One region of the Blautia wexlerae DSM 19850 genome, then DNA from elsewhere that is predicted to be linked to it. Evidence: a T-box and tRNA genes for the amino acid it is inferred to sense, from the RefSeq annotation. Region 1 holds a T-box; the other regions hold tRNA genes.
The links. The T-box of region 1 lies ahead of thrS (threonine--tRNA ligase). A T-box ahead of a tRNA ligase gene usually reads a tRNA of that ligase, here a tRNA-Thr.

Region 1 (6,155 bases):
TGTACGATTTTCTCCGTACTCTGTCTGGTCATCCTTGCGTTGCTGACTCTTAATACTTCCGAACAGGATCTGCAGACCAGCCGGATTGCGCTTGAACAGACCACCGCCTATTATACCGCCTGCTCTGCTGCTTCCTCAAAATATCAGGAACTGACAGCCTACGCTCAACAGGCATTTACGGACTGTCAAAAACAACAGACTTATAATACCCTGATGTCGTCTGTCACACAACAATATCCGGATGCCAGATGGGATCCCAAAACACAGATTTTATCCTTCACTGTAGATTTTGCTGAGGAACAGGCAATATATGTAGAAATAAACATTCCATATTCTTCCGACCTGATACCGGAAATTCTCACATGGAAAACCATCAGCACCGCTGCCTGGAATCCGGACACAAGACAACCTGTTTACAAAGGAGATTCAAAATGACAGAACAGATAACACCTGAATATTTATCCTTCGCAACCGAACATCACGCATCCGATATTTTTATCATTGCCGGTCGTCCGCTTTCCTTTAAAATCAACGGCAAACTGTCAATATATGGCGAACGGTTAATGCCTGCTGATACAGAAATCCTGCTACGGCAGATTTATCAGATGTCCAACAACCGTAACTTTGACCGTTTTCTGGAAATCGGAGATGATGACTTTTCTTTTTCCATCCCCGGACTTTCCCGTTTTCGTGTTAATACCTACCGCCAAAGAGGTTCTCTTGCTGCAGTTATCAGGGTAATTGCTTTTGAACTTCCCGATCCCGAAATTCTCAATATTCCGGAAGATGTTATGTCTGTTTCTGATTTTACCAAAGGAATGGTACTTGTTACAGGACCTGCAGGAAGTGGTAAATCCACAACAATGGCATGTATTGTTGACCGTATCAATCATTCCCGGGAAGGTCACATCATCACCCTGGAAGACCCTTTGGAATATCTGCACAGACATGACAAATGTATTGTCAGTCAGCGTGAAATATGCACAGATACGGAAAGCTATCTGGTGTCCCTCCGAGCCACTCTGAGACAGAGTCCGGATGTGATCCTTCTTGGCGAAATGCGAGATTATGAAACGATCCAAACCGCCATGACTGCCGCTGAAACCGGCCATCTGATCCTGTCCAGTCTTCATACCACAGGTGCCGCCAATACTATCGGGCGCATTGTAGATGTATTTGAACCGGCTCAGCAACGGCAGATTTCCATTCAGTTATCCATGGTATTGCAGGCAGTAATTTCCCAACAGCTTATCCCTGATATAAACGGGCACACTATCCCTGCCTTTGAAGTTATGCGTTTGAATCCGGCAATACGAAACATGATCCGGGACAATAAAGTTCATCAGATTGATGGAGTTATCGCTTCTTCTGCGCATGAACATATGCGTTCCATGGATCAGAGCCTTCTGGAACTTTATAAACAGAACAAAATCACAAAAGAAACCGCATTAAAATTTGCGTCCAATGCAGATATGTTAAAACGGAAGCTATAACATAATGAGAATTGCTCCGCTGATTTTCCGGTATACAAAAACAGTTCAGAAATGAGTTTATCCAAAATTTTGAATATATTTCATCTCTGAACTGCTCTTATTTTTCTGTTTTCTGTTCAAATATAGTCAAGCGGATAACTACTCCGCAGGGAACTTATCTGATCCGGTTAATGTACCAGATTTCCCACCAATCCATAAGAAACAATATACATAATCACAGTCGCCATGATAATCCCACAAAAAATTGCCAGGGAAGACTTCTTAATATCAATCTCCAGAAGAGAAGCGATCAGAGAACCTGTCCATGCCCCTGTTCCCGGAAGCGGGATTCCCACAAACAACATCAGCCCCCAGAACTCATATTTCTTTACCTGATCACTCTTTCTCATTGCCCTGTCTTCCAGTTTTATAACAAGCCCCCGAAAAAGTTTCGTCTTTTTTAAAACCTTGAAAATCTGTCTGATAAACAACAGAATAAACGGAATAGGAATAATATTTCCAACAATACACAGTGGAATTGCCTTTGCAGCCGATATCTTAAGTAAGGATGCTGCAAGCAATCCTCCCCTGAGTTCCAAAAGCGGAATCATTGAAATAATAAAAACTGCCCCTTCCGGTGAAATATATTGTGACAGATTCTGCGAGAACCAATGTACCAGTGCTTCCATAAAACCTCCTAACTTTTACTTCAGATAATCCTTCAAAAAATCAATAAATTTCTGCATTTCTTCCTTTGTTCCAACTGTGATACGAAGGAAATTGTCAATTCTGTCCTTCTGGAAGTAACGAACATAAATATGCTGCCCTCTCAATGCCTCAAAAAGTTCTTTCGCAGGACAGGTTTTATGCGTAGCAAAAATAAAGTTAGACATAGAATCCTGAAAAGAGAATCCCAGTGCCTTCAATTCTTTCTTTGTCCATTCTCTTGTCTCTATGATTTTATTACATGTCTCATCAAAATATGCTTTATCTTCAACTGCCGCCACACCTGCAGCAATCGCTGTACGGTCCATAGTATAAGAATTAAAAGAATACTTCACATCATTCAGGAATCTGATCAGTTTCTCATTTCCACACGCAAAACCAATTCTCATCCCAGCCATAGAACGCGACTTGGAAAATGTCTGTACGACCAGAAGGTTGTCATATTTTTCAATCAATGGAAGCGCCGACTGACCACCAAAATCCACATAAGCCTCGTCCACGATCACAATCACATCAGGATTATGGCGGATAATATCCTCCACTTCCTCCAGCGGCATCTCCACACCTGTCGGCGCATTCGGATTCGGGAATACAATTCCTCCGTTTTCTCTGAAATAATCTTCCTTCCTTATATGAAAGTTCTCATCCAGTGCCGGTCTCTCATATGGAATGCGAAACAGGTCTGCCCATACATCATAAAAAGAATATGTGATATCCGGAAAAAGAACCGGCTTCTGTGAATTAAAGAATGTAAGGAAACTCATGGCAAGCACATCATCAGAACCTACTCCCACAAAAACCTGTTCATCCTTCAGCCCGTAATTCTTTGCAATGGCATGTACCAGTTCTCCTGCTGTAGGATCCGGATAAAGTCTCATAGTATCTGTATCCATCTCCCTCAACGCCTTCTCCACTCCAGGTGCCGGCGGATACGGATTCTCGTTGGTATTCAGCTTGATCATATCCGGCTGATTGGGCTGCTCGCCTGGTGTATATGGTATTACTTTACGTATATTTTCTTCCCATCTGCTCATTTATCTGATTCCTTTCATGTTTTTTATTGTTTTTCACTTTCGTCAGTATAACATTAATCTCTATTTTCGTAAATCAACTTTTTGCATTTTACTGATTGACAAACCCACTTTGCAAGTTTATAATAGGCGGCAGAAAAGATAAGAAGGATTAAAACGTTGAAGAGAAGAGTACGCTGAGGAACGTTACAGAGAGAAATGTATATCGGTGCAAGCATTTCATCGCGAACCAGCCGAAGACCACCTCTGAGTGACTTTAATACAGTCCGGTGATTCCGTTACCATCGAATGAAGCGGTTCTGATCAGATGATTTATCCATCAGTAATGTATCAGAACAACCGGGGTGGAACCGCGAGTAATGTTATCTCGTCCCCTACAGTATTTAACCGTACTGTAGGGGATTTTTTTATTCTTTCTTTTACCCCTTCGCAGTACAAAAACCTGTTACTGTTCACTCCGTTCTCAACAACACGCTCCGCGGGATATCAACAGTGAACAGCAACTATAACAAATCCATACTAACGTAAAGGAGATAATCATCATGATCGTAACATTAAAAGACGGCTCAAAAAAAGAATACGCTGAGGCAAAATCCGTAATCGACATTGCTTACGACATCAGCGAGGGACTTGCACGTGCTGCCTGTGCAGGAGAAGTAAACGGAGAAGTTGTAGACCTGAGAACAGTTATTGACAGTGACTGCGAATTAAACATCCTGACAGCAAAAGATGAAAAAGGACTTGCAGTTCTCCGCCATACAGCATCCCACGTACTTGCCCAGGCAGTACAGACCTTATTCCCGGATGCAAAGGTTGCTATCGGACCTTCTATTGATACAGGATTCTACTATGATTTCGACTGCCCTCCATTCTCCCGTGATGACCTGGATGCAATCGAAAAAGAAATGAAAAAGATCATCAAAAAAGGCGCTAAGATTGAACGCTTCACAAAATCAAGAGAAGATGCCATCGCATACTTCCAGGAGAAAAATGAACCATACAAGGTAGAACTTATCGAAGATCTTCCGGAAGGCTCCGAAATCTCTTTCTATTCCCAGGGAGACTGGACAGACCTCTGCGCAGGTCCTCACCTTATGAGTGTAAAGGGTGTAAAAGCATTCAAGCTTCTCTCCTCTTCTAGCGCTTACTGGAGAGGCAGCGAAAAGAACGCAATGCTCACACGTATCTACGGAACAGCTTATGCTTCCAAGGATGAGTTAAAAGAACATCTGGAACAGATGGAAGAAGCAAAAAGACGTGACCACAACAAACTTGGCCGTGAGATGAAGATCTTCACAACTGTAGACGTGATCGGTCAGGGACTTCCACTTATCATGCCAAACGGTGTGATCATGATGCAGGAGCTTCAGCGCTGGATTGAAGACGAAGAAACAAAACGCGGATATATCAGAACAAAAACTCCGTTAATGGCAAAGAGCGATCTCTACAAAATTTCCGGTCACTGGGATCACTACAAAGACGGTATGTTCGTTCTCGGTGACGAAGAAACAGACAAAGAAGTATTTGCGCTTCGTCCTATGACATGCCCATTCCAGTACTATGTATACAAAGCAGAACAGCACAGCTATCGTGATCTGCCTCTTCGTTACGGTGAAACATCCACTCTGTTCCGTAATGAGGATTCCGGGGAAATGCATGGTCTGACACGTGTACGTCAGTTCACGATCTCCGAAGGTCATCTGATCGTAAGACCTGACCAGATGGTAAAAGAATTTAAAGACTGTATCGCACTTGCACAGTACTGTCTGCAGGTTCTTGGTGTAGAGGAGGACGTAACCTATCACCTTTCCAAATGGGATCCTAACAACAGAGAGAAATACATCGGTGATGCAGAAGTGTGGGATCAGACAGAAGCTCATATCCGTCAGATGCTTGAAGAACTGAACATTCCGTTTACAGAGGATGTTGGCGAAGCTGCATTCTACGGACCTAAAGTTGATATCAATGCCAAGAACGTATACGGAAAAGAAGATACTATGATCACGATTCAGTGGGATGCTCTTCTGGCTGAACAGTTCGACATGTATTATATCGATGAAAACGGTGAAAAACAGCGTCCATACATCATTCATCGTACATCCATGGGATGCTACGAGAGAACACTGGCATGGCTCATTGAGAAATATGCAGGTATGTTCCCGACATGGCTCTGCCCGGAACAGGTTCGTGTGATTCCAATTTCCGAGAAATTCCACGACTATGCTGCCAAAGTTGAAGCTCAGTTAAAAGAAAACGGAATCCGCTGCTCTGTTGACCAGCGTTCCGAAAAGATGGGCTACAAGATCCGTGAAGCACGCCTTGCAAGAGTTCCATACATGCTCATTGTTGGCGCCAAAGAGGAAGAAGAAGGCAAGGTTTCCGTAAGAAGCCGTTACCTTGGTGATGAAGGAATGAAAGATCTTGGTGAATTCCTTACATCCATCAAAGAAGAAATCAAAAACAAGACAATTCGTAAAATCGAAGTTCAGGAAGAAAATAAATAAAACAGGTATTTTACTTTAACCTGTTCAAATAAGTCCCCACCCTCTGCTTTAATTGCATCAGGCAATAAGCAATGGGTGGGGACTTTTATTTATCAGTTATCCCATCTGTACAATTACATGGTATTCGTTTCTGCCATTGACCATAGGAATCTGGTTTCCATTTATCCTCTCACCATCTACCTCAATCCATCTGACTCCTTTCTGCACACCTTTCGGTTTATGGATCTCAATATGATAATCCGCCCCTCTAAAATGACGGTTCACTTTAAAATCGCCAAACGTTTCCGGAAGGCAGGGGTCTACGATCAAACCATCATATCCTGGCAGAATACCAAGAAGCGCCTGTGACAGGTTTATAAATGTCCACGCTGCAGTTCCTGTCAGCCAACTGTTTTTTGCCTCTCCAAATCCTGGTGCATCAG
Region 2 (6,155 bases), 2.2 Mb from region 1:
CTCTGCTAAATCTTTATCAATGATATTCTCAATAAAATTTTTGGAAACTGTTTCGTTCTCCATCTTTTTCCCTCCTGTTGTCGTATTTTATACTGTTTTTTCACACATCTATATATAAAAAATACAACTGAATATTTTTTATGTCGAATGAATTTATATTATCATTGGAAATTCCATCTGTCAACCGTTTACACAACAGTGACAGGCCTTATATTTCTCAGACGTTACTGTTCACTCCGTTCACAGTAACGTAGCCAAAATTCATTCCAGATTGCCTGCGGCAATGGAATTTTGGCTTGTATGTCTCGGGATTTTGGCATATTCATGCCAAAACACCTCGCGGGACAGTGGTGTGTGAACAGTAACTTTTTATTTGTTTCAGAATGTTTCAGAATCACTTGCATATTGATTTCCTGATCTGCATATGCTATAATGCCAGTAGGCGAAAAGAAATAGCAAGTCCATGTAGACAAAAAGAATGAAGCCCTCAGTAGTGCGAATACTGGGGGCTTCTTCTTATTTTTTATGGTAGACAAGAAACTGCCAGGTTAGTGTTGCCCTACTTATCTCCGTCTAACCATTTGCAAACATAATAGGCGGCTATGCTTGCCATAAAGGAGACAAGAAAAGAAATAGCAAGATTCTCCATATAGACTTCACCTCCTCCCGTTGCCGGGTATCGGTTGGACAACACTGTAAGTATAACATATCTCTTGTCATTCTTGAAGTACAAACAGTTCTTAGAAGTATATCAAAACTTCTGTTCTGATTACTTTTGAGTTACTGAAGTTCAAGAAACCCTTTATTTTTAAGCAATAAAAAAAGCTGATGACGGGAATTGAACCCGTGACCCCTTCCTTACCAAGGAAGTGCTCTACCTCTGAGCCACATCAGCATTGTGTCGGATTTACCGCTCACATTTAAATATACTACCAGAACTTGTTTGTATTGTCAATCCCTATTTTTAACTTTTTGATTTTTATTTTTGGGTTTTATACAGATATCTTTCTATTTTTGATATTGCTCCAACTGCTCTCTGATCTTGATTCGGATACGCTGTAATGCATTATCTATGGACTTGGGTGTTTTTCCCATGATCCGGGCAATCTCTCCGTATCCGTTTCCTGCCAGATAATATTCAAGAACCTGGTTCTCCATTGGACTTAACGTTGCTGTTATCTCCTGCTCCAGATCCTGGACATTCTCCTGGTCAATAATGATAGACTCCGGGTTCTCTCCCCAGTTATCTCCAAGATGTTCTTCATTTTCCCCATCCTGTTCGCTGAGGGAAATATAGGAATTCAGTGGCTGGTGCTTCTGCCTGTTGGAACTCTGGATGGCGTTGTAGATCTGTCTGTCCACACATATACTGGCAAAGGTCTGGAATGCAGCATCCCTGTCCGGCTGGTAATCGCGGACTGCCTTAAACAGTCCGATCATGCCTTCCTGTATCAGGTCATCGTTCTCCCCGCCTATCAGGAACATGGTCCTTGCTTTCTTGCGGACCATGTTCTTGTATTTTTCCATCAGATAGTCGAGGATTTCTGATTCCCCGTTTTTGAAACGGGAAATTAATTCTTCATCTTTAATTCCGTCATACTGTTTCATCAATTTAACCCTTCCGTTTTTCTGAAAATCTCTATCATTCGCCCAGAGGGCTTCTTATAGCATAACAATATTGTGGAATAATTTTCTGCTGCAAAAATTCAAGCAGTCTGAGATAAACTTACTTCTTCTGCAGTCTCTGACGTACAATCTCATATCCAAGTACTCCGGCTGCCACAGATGCATTGAGGGAATCAATGTCACCCTTCATAGGAATAGATGCCACGAAATCACACTTCTCACGGATCAGTCTGCTTACACCTTCACCTTCATTGCCGATCACTACGCCGATCGGACCTGTCAGGTTAAGATTGTACATGGTTTCACCGCCCATATCTGCACATACAAACCACATGCCCTGTTCTTTCAGTTCATCGATGGTATGTCCCAGATTGGTAACCTTTGCAACAGGTGTATAGTTTAATGCACCTGCTGAAGTCTTGGCAACTGTGGAAGTCAGTCCAACTGCTCTTCTCTTGGGAATAATCACCCCATGTGCACCTGCAAGGTTTGCTGTACGGATGATCGCACCAAGATTATGAGGATCCTCAATATTATCCAGGATAAAGATAAAGGGATCTTCTCCTTTTTCCTTTGCCTTCGCAAGAATATCTTCTACACTTGCATATTCATAGGCTGCCACCTGAGCGATCACGCCCTGATGTGCGCCTGTCTCGCTTAACTGATCCAGACGTTCTTTTGCCACATAGTTAATAATCGTATCTTTTTTTCTTGCCTCTCTGGCAATAGTGCGGACCGGTCCGTCCTGGCATCCGTCCAGGATAAAAAGCTTATCTACACATTTGCCGGAACGAAAGGCTTCCAAAACCGCATTGCGTCCTTCTATCTGTTCACTCATATCTTATCCTCTCCGATCCCTGCACGGACCAGTTCTATGATCCTGCTGAAATCATCTTTTAAATATAAATAGCCCATCAGAGCTTCAAACCCTGTTGCCCTGCGGTAGTCTGCCATAGTTGCATGTTTGGCCATTGTAGGAGAATGAGCATTCCTTCCTCTTCTGTAAACGCTGTGTTCCTCCTCTGTAAGCATGGGCTCAATCACTTCCATCATGGAAGACTGAGTTCCTGCCTTAACCAGACTGCTGGCTTTTCTGTGAAGCTGGTTTACCGGACAGTTGCCTTTTTTTACAAGGATCGTGCGGATCACCAGTTCATAGACGCCATCTCCGATATACGCCAATGTCAGCGGAGAATAGGTTCGTAAGTCTTTATCCTCCAAATGAAATACCTGATTAAGCAAACCTTTCAAACTACTTAAACTCTCTTCATTAAGCCCGTTTGTCTCACTCATATTATTCAAGCTCGCTTCCATTTTACTCCCTCGCGGGTATCCTTAAGGATGATTCCCTTAGCCAGAAGCTCATCTCTGATCTCATCTGCTCTTGCGAAATTCTTTGCTTTTCTTGCTTCCTGACGCTCTGCGATCAGGTCTTCGATTTCTTTATCAAGGATTTCTTCTGTTTTCACAGCCTTCAGACCAAGTACATCGCATAATTTCACCATTGTGTCAAGAAGTGCTCCTGCAAATTCTGCGGAACTTGCCTCTGATACATTTGTATTTGCAAATTTAACCAGTTCAAAAATTGCTGCCAGTGCATCTGCTGTGTTGAAATCATCATCCATAGCTTCTTCAAATTTCTTTACGAATTCCTGTGCCTGTGCAAGCAGTTCTTTCTCTGCATCTGTTGCAGTTTCTGTCTGTGCTGCTGCTTTTCTGTCCTTTAAGTTTGCTGCTGCATCTGTGATACGCTCTAATGCATTCTTTGCAGCTTCCATCAGATCTGCGCTGAAATTCAGCGGACTTCTGTAATGTGCGTTCAGCATGAAGAAACGAAGCACCTGCAGGTCATACTGTTCACTGATTTCACGAACAGTACGGAAGTTTCCAAGAGACTTGGACATTTTTCTATTATCAATATTTAAGAATGCATTGTGCATCCAGTATTTTGCAAAGATTTTGTCGTTGCAGCATTCACTCTGTGCAATCTCGTTCTCATGGTGAGGAAAGATCAGGTCTTCTCCGCCTGCATGGATATCAATCTCATCACCAAGATATTTTTTCGCCATAACAGAACACTCAATATGCCATCCCGGACGTCCGTCACACCATGGTGAAGGCCAGGATGGTTCTCCCTCTTTCTTCGGTTTCCAGAGAACAAAATCCAGTGGATCTTCTTTCTGGTCTTCACCGGATACCTGCAGAGAACGGAAGCCGGACTGCAGATCATCCAGGTTCTTGTGCGAAAGTTTGCCATATTCTTTGAACTTCTTAACTCTGAAATAAACAGTACCGTCTGCTGCCGGATAAGCATATCCCTTATCAACCAGAGTCCGGATCATACTGATCATTCCGTCGATTTCCTGTGTTGCCTGTGGATTGGTTGTGGCAGGTTTTACATTCATGCCATCCATATCTTTCTTACACTCTGCAATATATCGCTCGGAAATTTCCTGTGCGCTTACGCCCTCTTCGATTGCTTTCTTGATGATCTTGTCATCTACGTCTGTAAAATTGGAAACATAGTTTACTTCATATCCTTTGTATTCCATATATCGGCGTACGGTATCGAAGATGATCATCGGACGTGCATTTCCGATATGAATCAGGTTGTATACAGTCGGACCGCAGACATACATACGAACTTTTCCCTCTTCAAGAGGTACGAATTCTTCTTTTCTACGTGTCAGTGTGTTAAAAAGTTTCATGTTTTATTCCTCCAGTTTTCTCTATCATTAACTCTCTTTTCTTTCATTAAGAAGACAGATCGCCTGAGATGCAATTCCTTCTTCTCTTCCCGTAAATCCCAGTTTTTCCTCTGTAGTAGCCTTAATGTTCAGCTGAGACTCATTGATTCCCATTGCTTTTGCCATATTGGCTCTCATCTGTGGAATATGAGGTGCCATCTTTGGTTTCTGTGCAATGATCGTTGCATCTATATTTCCGATCTCATAATGGTGCTCTCTCAAAAGCTTCGTCACATGTTCCAGCAGCAGAATACTGGAAATTCCTTTATATACAGGGTCTGTATCCGGAAAATGTTTTCCGATATCGCCCAGTGCAGCAGCTCCCAGAAGTGCATCCATAACTGCATGGATCAGTACATCTGCATCTGAATGTCCCAGGAGACCTTTTTCCCAGTCTATCTTCACACCACCCAGAATCAGATCTCTATCTTCGGTCAGTCTGTGTACATCATATCCCATTCCAACACGCATAATCATTCTCCTCTTATATCCAGCATCTTGCTGATTCTCAATAAGCTTAACCGTCTCCTTGTATAAGGAGCAAGTCTGAGGCTTGGCAAAACAGCCGATTCATCGAGTCCGATATCATAAACGGTTTTCGCGCATCCGGCTTTCTCCAGCAAATGGAACATAGTTTGTTCACTGGGAAGCTCATCAATAATCTCCTCTATCCCGTTCAGGCATTTTTCCAGGTGCTGGGGTGAAATAGTTTCTAACAATTCCGGCTCGTTTTCTTTTCTTATTTCTTCCAGAAGTCCTTTTTTTCCAAAAGTTTCTTTCAGAAGCTCATCGTCCTCATTCTCATAGGGTTTTGCGTGACATCTTCCCTGTGTGATGGCTGCAGCGATACGCTTGTATTCTTCCAGTACAAGAAGTGCTGCTACAGAAACCTTCTCTCCGTGGAGTGCATCCAGCGGACCATTGATCACTTCCATATCCCACAGATGTGTGACCTGGTGCTCTGCACAGGACGCAGGCCTTGAATTACCAATCATCTGCATTGCAAGTCCGGAAAGAATCAATGCATACATAAGCTGTTCGCATTCATCTTCCTCTCCCTCTGTAATATCCTGAATCGAAGATTTCACAGTTTTTAACGCTTTCTCTTCCAGCTTTACAGTTTCGCGGCAAAAATACTCTCCGGTGACCAGGTTCGCGATCTTCCAGTCTGCAAGACAGATGTATTTCGCCATCAGGTCTGAAATCCCGGCTGCAGTCAGGCGCTGTGGTGCTTTTGAAAAAATATCTGTATCTGCATATACACAGATCGGAGCTACTGAAGGCACAGTCTTCTTTACTCCATCCAGGGTCATTGCTGCTACTGTTGTTACAAATCCATCTCCACTTGCTGCGGTAGGCACTGAAATGAAAGGTACTTTGTAATTATGTGCAATATAACGGCTGATATCATGGATCGTGCCTGCTCCTACTGCAAGGATCAGGTCAATGTCCTCTTCCATGTTGTTCTCCACAATTTTTATTGCATGCCGGTCTGCCTGAAGTCCCTCTGCATCCAGAACAAGTACCTGACACCTGTCATAGATATCCTCCATAAGTTCTTCTGTTGCTGCATAGGTATTGGTATCGCAGATGACCAGCGGGGATATGTACTCTCTGAGCATTCCCTCTGACATCTCTTCTTCAAGCTTCTCTACAGCTCCGGCTTCTATCAAAATCTCTTTCACTGCAATCTGGTGTTCCCTGCCGCAGCTGCAAGGTCGGGCAAAATCGTCCGCATCAACTCGCATTTAAATTCTTCCTCCTGACTTTCCTGAATCAAGC
Region 3 (6,155 bases), 1.2 Mb from region 1:
GCATTTGTCACTTTCCTGTAAATCATGATCAGTACAGTTGTAAGTACCATCATCACCACAGCAAGTGCTGCTGCAAAGGGCCAGTTACTTCCTCTTGTCATCTGATCCTGGATCAGACTTCCCACAAGTACCACTTTATTTCCGCCCAGAATATCTGCAATAAAAAACAGTCCCATGGATGGCACAAAAGTCAGGATCACACCTGAAAGCAGCCCAGGCAGTGTAAGCTTCAGTGTTATAGTAAAAAATGCCTGCAGTCTGGATGCCCCAAGATCTCTGGCAGCCTCCACATAAGACCAGTCCAGCTTCTCTGCGCTGGAGTATACAGACATGATCATAAACGGGAGAAGCACATAAATCATACCGATCACAATTGCCGGATAGCTGTACAGGATGGACAGCGGTTTCTCAATGATCCCGAGTTTTATCAATACAAAATTCAAAAGTCCTTTTTTCTGCAGAATAATGATCCAACCATACAGACGAATCAGGGAATTTACCCAGAACGGCGTGGACAACAGAAGCTGTGCCTTTTTCTTTCTGTGCTCCGGCAGCCTCGCCATGAAATACCCGAACGGATAGCCGATCAAAGCGATCACTATCGTACTGGTAAATGCCAGGTTCAGTGATTCCACAAATGTATTCAGGTATACAGGTTCCAGAATATTTCTGTAATTGTCCAGCGTAAATTTCCAGGTCACCCCAAATCCTCTGGACGGCGTAGCAAAACTCAGCGCCACCATATAGATAAGGGGGCATACCACAAACACAATGGTAAAAATGTACAGTGGAAGTGCCATCCATGCAGAACTGTCAGAACGGTTTCTACGCTTCTTCATGAATGTCCTCCCTGTCTACCAGTACTACATCTGTCGGCAGAAAACTGCATCTTACTGTCTGGCCTTCTGCGACGGATGCGTCGATTCCGTATCTGCTGGCGATCAACTGTGTACCATCACTCAGCTTCAGAGTTACACGAAGCTGACCTCCTGCAAAGTTCTTCTCTGTAACAGTTGCCTGTAAACCTGATACACTATTCTTATTATGTGCATCCAAACCACCGCCTGACACACTTATATCAACAGTGTCTCTGTGATCTGTACCGGTATCACCGATTACAGCAGTTTCCTGCAACAATATATTTTCGCTTCTCACAGCCAGAGTTACTTTCTCTCCTGCTGCCAGGTATTGTTTTGCCCTTGTATCCCCTGTATCCTGCTGACTTGTTTCAAGCTTTACAATTACCCTGTCATTTCCAATCTTTACGATTGCATTCTCTCCCTGAATACTCTCTGCAACCCCATGCAGGATATTTGCATTTCCTACAAATGTTGCCACATAACTGGTCTTTGGATGATTATAGATCTCATCCGGTGTTCCGATCTGCTCTATACGTCCGTCCTTCATCACCGCGATCCTGTCAGACATATTGATAGCTTCTTCCTGATCATGAGTGATATAGATAAATGTAATTCCCAGTTTCTTCTGCAGATGCTTCAGTTCTATCTGCATCGCACGGCGAAGCTGCAGATCCAGTGCTCCCAGCGGCTCATCCAGAAGCAGTACCTTGGGATTATTCACCAGTGCTCTCGCAATGGCAACTCTCTGTTTCTGACCGCCCGAGAGTTCGGAAGGCTTTCTTTTTTCATATCCTTCAAGCTGCACCAGTTCCAGCATCTGAGAAACTTTTTTCCTGATCTCACTCTTAGGAACTTTTTTCAGTTTCAGACCATAGCCAATATTCTCCGCAACATTCATATGCGGAAAGAGGGCATAATTCTGAAATACCGTATTCACATCCCTCTGGTTCGGCTCCAGACCTGTCACCTCCCTGCCATCCAGCCAGACACTTCCTGCATCGGGCTGTTCCAGACCGGCAATGATTCGCAATGTTGTCGTCTTGCCGCATCCCGAAGATCCCAGCAAAGTAATAAACTCCCCTTTACTGATCTCAAGACTGATATTATCCAGAACTGCTTCGCCTTCTGTAAAACTTTTCTTTATCTCCTTCAGTTCAAGTGAAATCTCTGCCAATTATACTCAGCTCCTTTCATGTAAAAAAGATACCTCTTTATACTAAAAAAGATACGAAACCACGCGTAAAAGCTCTCGCCCCTACATCGGTTTATGCCAATGCTGACGCCTGTTACAGTGCCAGTCTCTGCATGGTTTCGCATCTGTATATGTCCATTTTTCCAATTATAGATATATCCGGTCCGTCCTGTTCCATCCAGTCTGCGTGCACTCCTGACCATGATGTCCACATAAGAAAACCGGAAATCAACCATTCTTCTTGATAGATTCCCGGTCATTATTTATTTGGTATAATCCAAAAGTTATATTAAAGGATAGGCCCGAGATTGTCAAGTAAATTTGTTACTGTTCACTCCGTTCACAGTAACTTAGCCAAAATTCATTCCAGATTGCCTGCGGCAATGGAATTTTGGCTTGTATGTCTCGGGATTTTTGCATATTCATGCCAAAACACCTCGCGGGATAGTGGCGTGTGGACAGTAACGTAAATTTCTCTTTACAATCATTTCAATTCCTACCGGTAATTTTAAGGTACTCACCATACGCACCTCCATAAAAACATAAAAAATCCACTATACTCTGCTTTTCAGTATAGCGGATTTTCTATAAAATTACAATTGCCCAATATCTTTCAAGCTGAAAATGAGACTCGAACTCACGACCCCTTCATTACGAGTGAAGTGCTCTACCGACTGAGCTATTTCAGCTTATGCTGTAATCTGGCAGAAATTGATAATTCTGACAGCCACAGCATTTAGTTTATAATATTATTTCTTCTCTGTCAAGTCCTTTTTGACCGGTATTTTCTCCTCCGTTTTATTCACTATTTGGGGTGCTTCTTTTGTCACCTTTTTCGTCACCGGTTTCACTGCAGTTTTTACAGTTGCTTTTGTTTTCCCGGCAGCCTTGCGTACAGTTCTTGTCTTGGTGATGGATTTCTTGATCTGGCTGTGCTCGGCAGCAGGCTTTTTCTCAGTTTCTTCCGGAGTGCAGGTAAAGACTGCCACGCCAAGTGCCGGAAGCTTCAATGTGATGGAATACTCTCTCTCATCACACTCAGCCTTCTTCGCTGCTTTAACTCTCGTATTTACTACACCATTACCACCGTACTTTTTATCATCACTGTTAAAGATTTCTTTATATTTGCCAGCAAAAGGAACTCCCACATTGTAGTTTTCATATGGGATTGCCGCGAAATTGCAGACAGCCAGAACAGTTTCTTCCGGTTTCTCTGTCTTTCTCATGAATGCGAGCACATTCTCCTCATACTTCATCAGCTGAACCCATTCAAATCCATCATATTCATCATCCAGCTGATAAAGTGCAGGATGAGCAAGATACATATTATTGAGGTCTTTGACAAATACTTCCAGTTCCTTTGGCATATCTTTATCCGGTGCCATCATCTTGCATCCCGGATGAAGCATCATATAAACATAAGCCTCTCTGATCTGCGCATTCTTCTGTTCTTCACTTCCCGGCAGCTTATCCGCGAAATCCTTCAATGTACCAACATCCCTGCTGCCAAGCGTCAGAATATAATGTTCGCAGTATGCATAGAGCATGGACATAGTCAGCTGATCATGGTAATTCTTTCTCTCAATAGGATCCTTGCTCAGATATTCAAGCAGATCTTTTGTCCATCCGCCACTCCACTTATAGTCAAATCCCAGATGATCATTCTCCACACTGTCTGTCAGCTCCGGCCAGAGTCCGTTCTCCTGAGCAACTAAAAGCAATCCGGGATTTCTCTCCTTTATCACAGAATTCAGATGCTTCAGAAATTCCAGAGCATCCAGATTTTCATTGGTTCCGTAAATATTAGGTGTCCACTCTCCCGGATTTCTGCCATAATCCAGATACAGCATGGCATCCACATCGTCCATACGCAGACCGTCAGCATGGTAGACCTCAGCCCAGAAGCAGGCATTGGAAATCAGGAAGTCCTTCACCATCGGGCTTCCGTAATTATAGAGCAATGTTCCCCAGAACGGATGAATGGCCTCTGCCGGATTCTGTCTCTCATAAAGAGGTGTTCCGTCAAATTTCTCCAGACCGGAGGCATAACGCGGGAACTGTGCAGGTGTCCAGTCCAGGATCACACCGATTCCTGCCTGATGCAGTTCATCTACCAGCTTCTGAAAATCCGCCACGCTTCCAAATCTGGAAGTAGGTGCATAATATGCATATGTAGAATAACCACCTGTAATATCATCCAGGTATTCCATCACAGGATGGAGTTCCACATGGGTAAAATCTTCCTCTGCCAGAAATTCCACCAGCTCCTCAGCGGATTTCCATTCCTCCAGAGATGTTTCATATATAGAAACCGGCTGTTTCCTGTCATCAAATCTGTGACGCTCTTTCATCCAGTCTCCGTCATTCCACTGAAAAGCACTTACATCTGCTACCACAGATGCTCCCTCAGGATCATGGTCTGCACTGTTCCCATAAGGATCAGCCTTTAACAGAACTTCGCCGCCTTTGACTTTAATTTCATATTTATAATGTGTCCCTGCCTCTACCCCGGGTACAAACAGCTCAAAGATACCGGACATAGGCATACGATGCATAATAGTCGCACGTCCGATCCATCCATTAAAATCACCTGCGATATTTACGCTCACTGCGTTCGGAGCCCAGACAGCAAAAAGAGTACCTTTCACTCCTTTAATCTCCACAGGATGAGCGCCCAGCTTCTTATATGCCTCATAATAAACACCTGCGCAGAAAGCCTTCTCCTCTTCCTCTGTGATCTGGCATGGAAAAGCATAGGGATCATAACATTCTGTCTCTGTCTCTCCCATTTTTATAAGAAATCTGTATTCCGGCACCTTGCGTACAGGAAGCAATACTGCAAAATATCCGGCCTCATCCTCTTTCTCGCAGACATAGGTTTTCTTTCCGCTGATCACACTTACTTCCTCTGCATCAGGAAAAAATCCCTGAATAAGAACTCCGTCCTGTGTGATCCTTGGTCCCATCACATCTCTGGGAGCAGTTTCCTCTCCATACACAATAGCTTCAATCCTCGGCCAGTCCATATAGCCGTATACTTTTTCGTCCATAGCTGCGTTACCTCCCCGATTGTCAGAAATACGATGATCGGTTACCCTTACCGGCAGCGTATTTATGGTACATTAAACGTCACCTGTAAACAATAACAAATCAAGTTATGTTTATTTTAGCATCTTTGCACAAAAAAATAAAGAAAATTGTTTGACAAATTCCCTTTCCTGCGCTAAATTTATGTTATTAACTATGGAAAGAATCTTGTTCCGGATACTATGCTTCTTTCCATCACAACAAGGAGGATACAAAATGGGAAACAAAGCCTTTGACGTAACCGCATTAGGCGAATTATTGATTGACTTTACTGAAAACGGAAACAGCGCACAGGGAAATCCAATGCTGGAAGCCAATCCGGGCGGTGCTCCATGCAACGTGCTTGCAATGCTTGAGAAGCTTGGCAAAAAAACTGCATTCATCGGCAAAGTCGGAAACGACATGTTCGGAACCCAGCTTAAGAATGCCGTAGAGGAAGTAGGGATCGACACCCGCAACCTTGTGATCGACAACGAGGTACACACAACACTTGCCTTTGTACATACTTATCCTGACGGAGACAGAGATTTCTCCTTCTACCGTAACCCGGGTGCAGATATGATGCTTACCAAAGACGAAATCCAGGAAGACCTGATCAGAGATTCCAGAATCTTCCACTTCGGAACTCTTTCTTCCACTCACGAAGGAGTACGCGAAGCAACCCGCTATGCCATCGATGTTGCAAAAGAAGCCGGATGTATCGTCAGCTTCGACCCGAACCTTCGTCCGCCATTATGGAAATCTCTGGATGACGCAAAGGCAGAGATCGAATACGGCCTTGGCAAATGCGATATTCTGAAAATCTCAGATAACGAAGTTGAATTCCTGTTCGGAACTACAGACTATGACAAAGGCGCCGCACTTCTGAAAGAGAAATATAACATTCCGCTTATCCTTATCACACTTGGAAAAGACGGAAGCCGCGCTTACTACAAAGACATGAAAGTAGAGGCTGCTCCTTTCCTTCAGGAAAAGACTATCGAAACAACAGGTGCAGGCGATACCTTCTGCGCAAG

Region 2: it encodes a tRNA-Thr, which carries the amino acid that the T-box ahead of thrS (threonine--tRNA ligase) is inferred to sense. The anticodon was not compared.
Region 3: it encodes a tRNA-Thr, which carries the amino acid that the T-box ahead of thrS (threonine--tRNA ligase) is inferred to sense. The anticodon was not compared.

What each region holds. Positions count from the first base shown of each region.
Region 1 is NZ_CP102267.1:3,723,807-3,729,961, forward strand. It holds gene NQ550_RS17305 (hypothetical protein) at 1-435, shown strand, start outside; gene NQ550_RS17310 (type IV pilus twitching motility protein PilT) at 432-1,493, shown strand; gene NQ550_RS17315 (COG2426 family protein) at 1,661-2,161, opposite strand; gene hisC (histidinol-phosphate transaminase) at 2,177-3,232, opposite strand; T-box leader at 3,380-3,607, shown strand; gene thrS (threonine--tRNA ligase) at 3,772-5,733, shown strand; gene NQ550_RS17330 (glycoside hydrolase family 94 protein) at 5,830-6,155, opposite strand, start outside.
Region 2 is NZ_CP102267.1:1,268,364-1,274,518, reverse strand. It holds gene NQ550_RS05865 (glutamine--tRNA ligase/YqeY domain fusion protein) at 1-63, opposite strand, end outside; tRNA gene NQ550_RS05860 (tRNA-Thr) at 824-895, opposite strand; gene sigH (RNA polymerase sporulation sigma factor SigH) at 1,009-1,608, opposite strand; gene rlmB (23S rRNA (guanosine(2251)-2'-O)-methyltransferase RlmB) at 1,727-2,464, opposite strand; gene NQ550_RS05845 (Mini-ribonuclease 3) at 2,461-2,919, opposite strand; gene cysS (cysteine--tRNA ligase) at 2,925-4,334, opposite strand; gene ispF (2-C-methyl-D-erythritol 2,4-cyclodiphosphate synthase) at 4,362-4,844, opposite strand; gene NQ550_RS05830 (sn-glycerol-1-phosphate dehydrogenase) at 4,847-6,121, opposite strand.
Region 3 is NZ_CP102267.1:2,528,603-2,534,757, forward strand. It holds gene NQ550_RS11680 (ABC transporter permease) at 1-839, opposite strand, end outside; gene NQ550_RS11685 (ABC transporter ATP-binding protein) at 826-2,034, opposite strand; tRNA gene NQ550_RS11690 (tRNA-Thr) at 2,669-2,741, opposite strand; gene glgB (1,4-alpha-glucan branching enzyme) at 2,802-5,102, opposite strand; gene NQ550_RS11700 (carbohydrate kinase family protein) at 5,356-6,155, shown strand, end outside.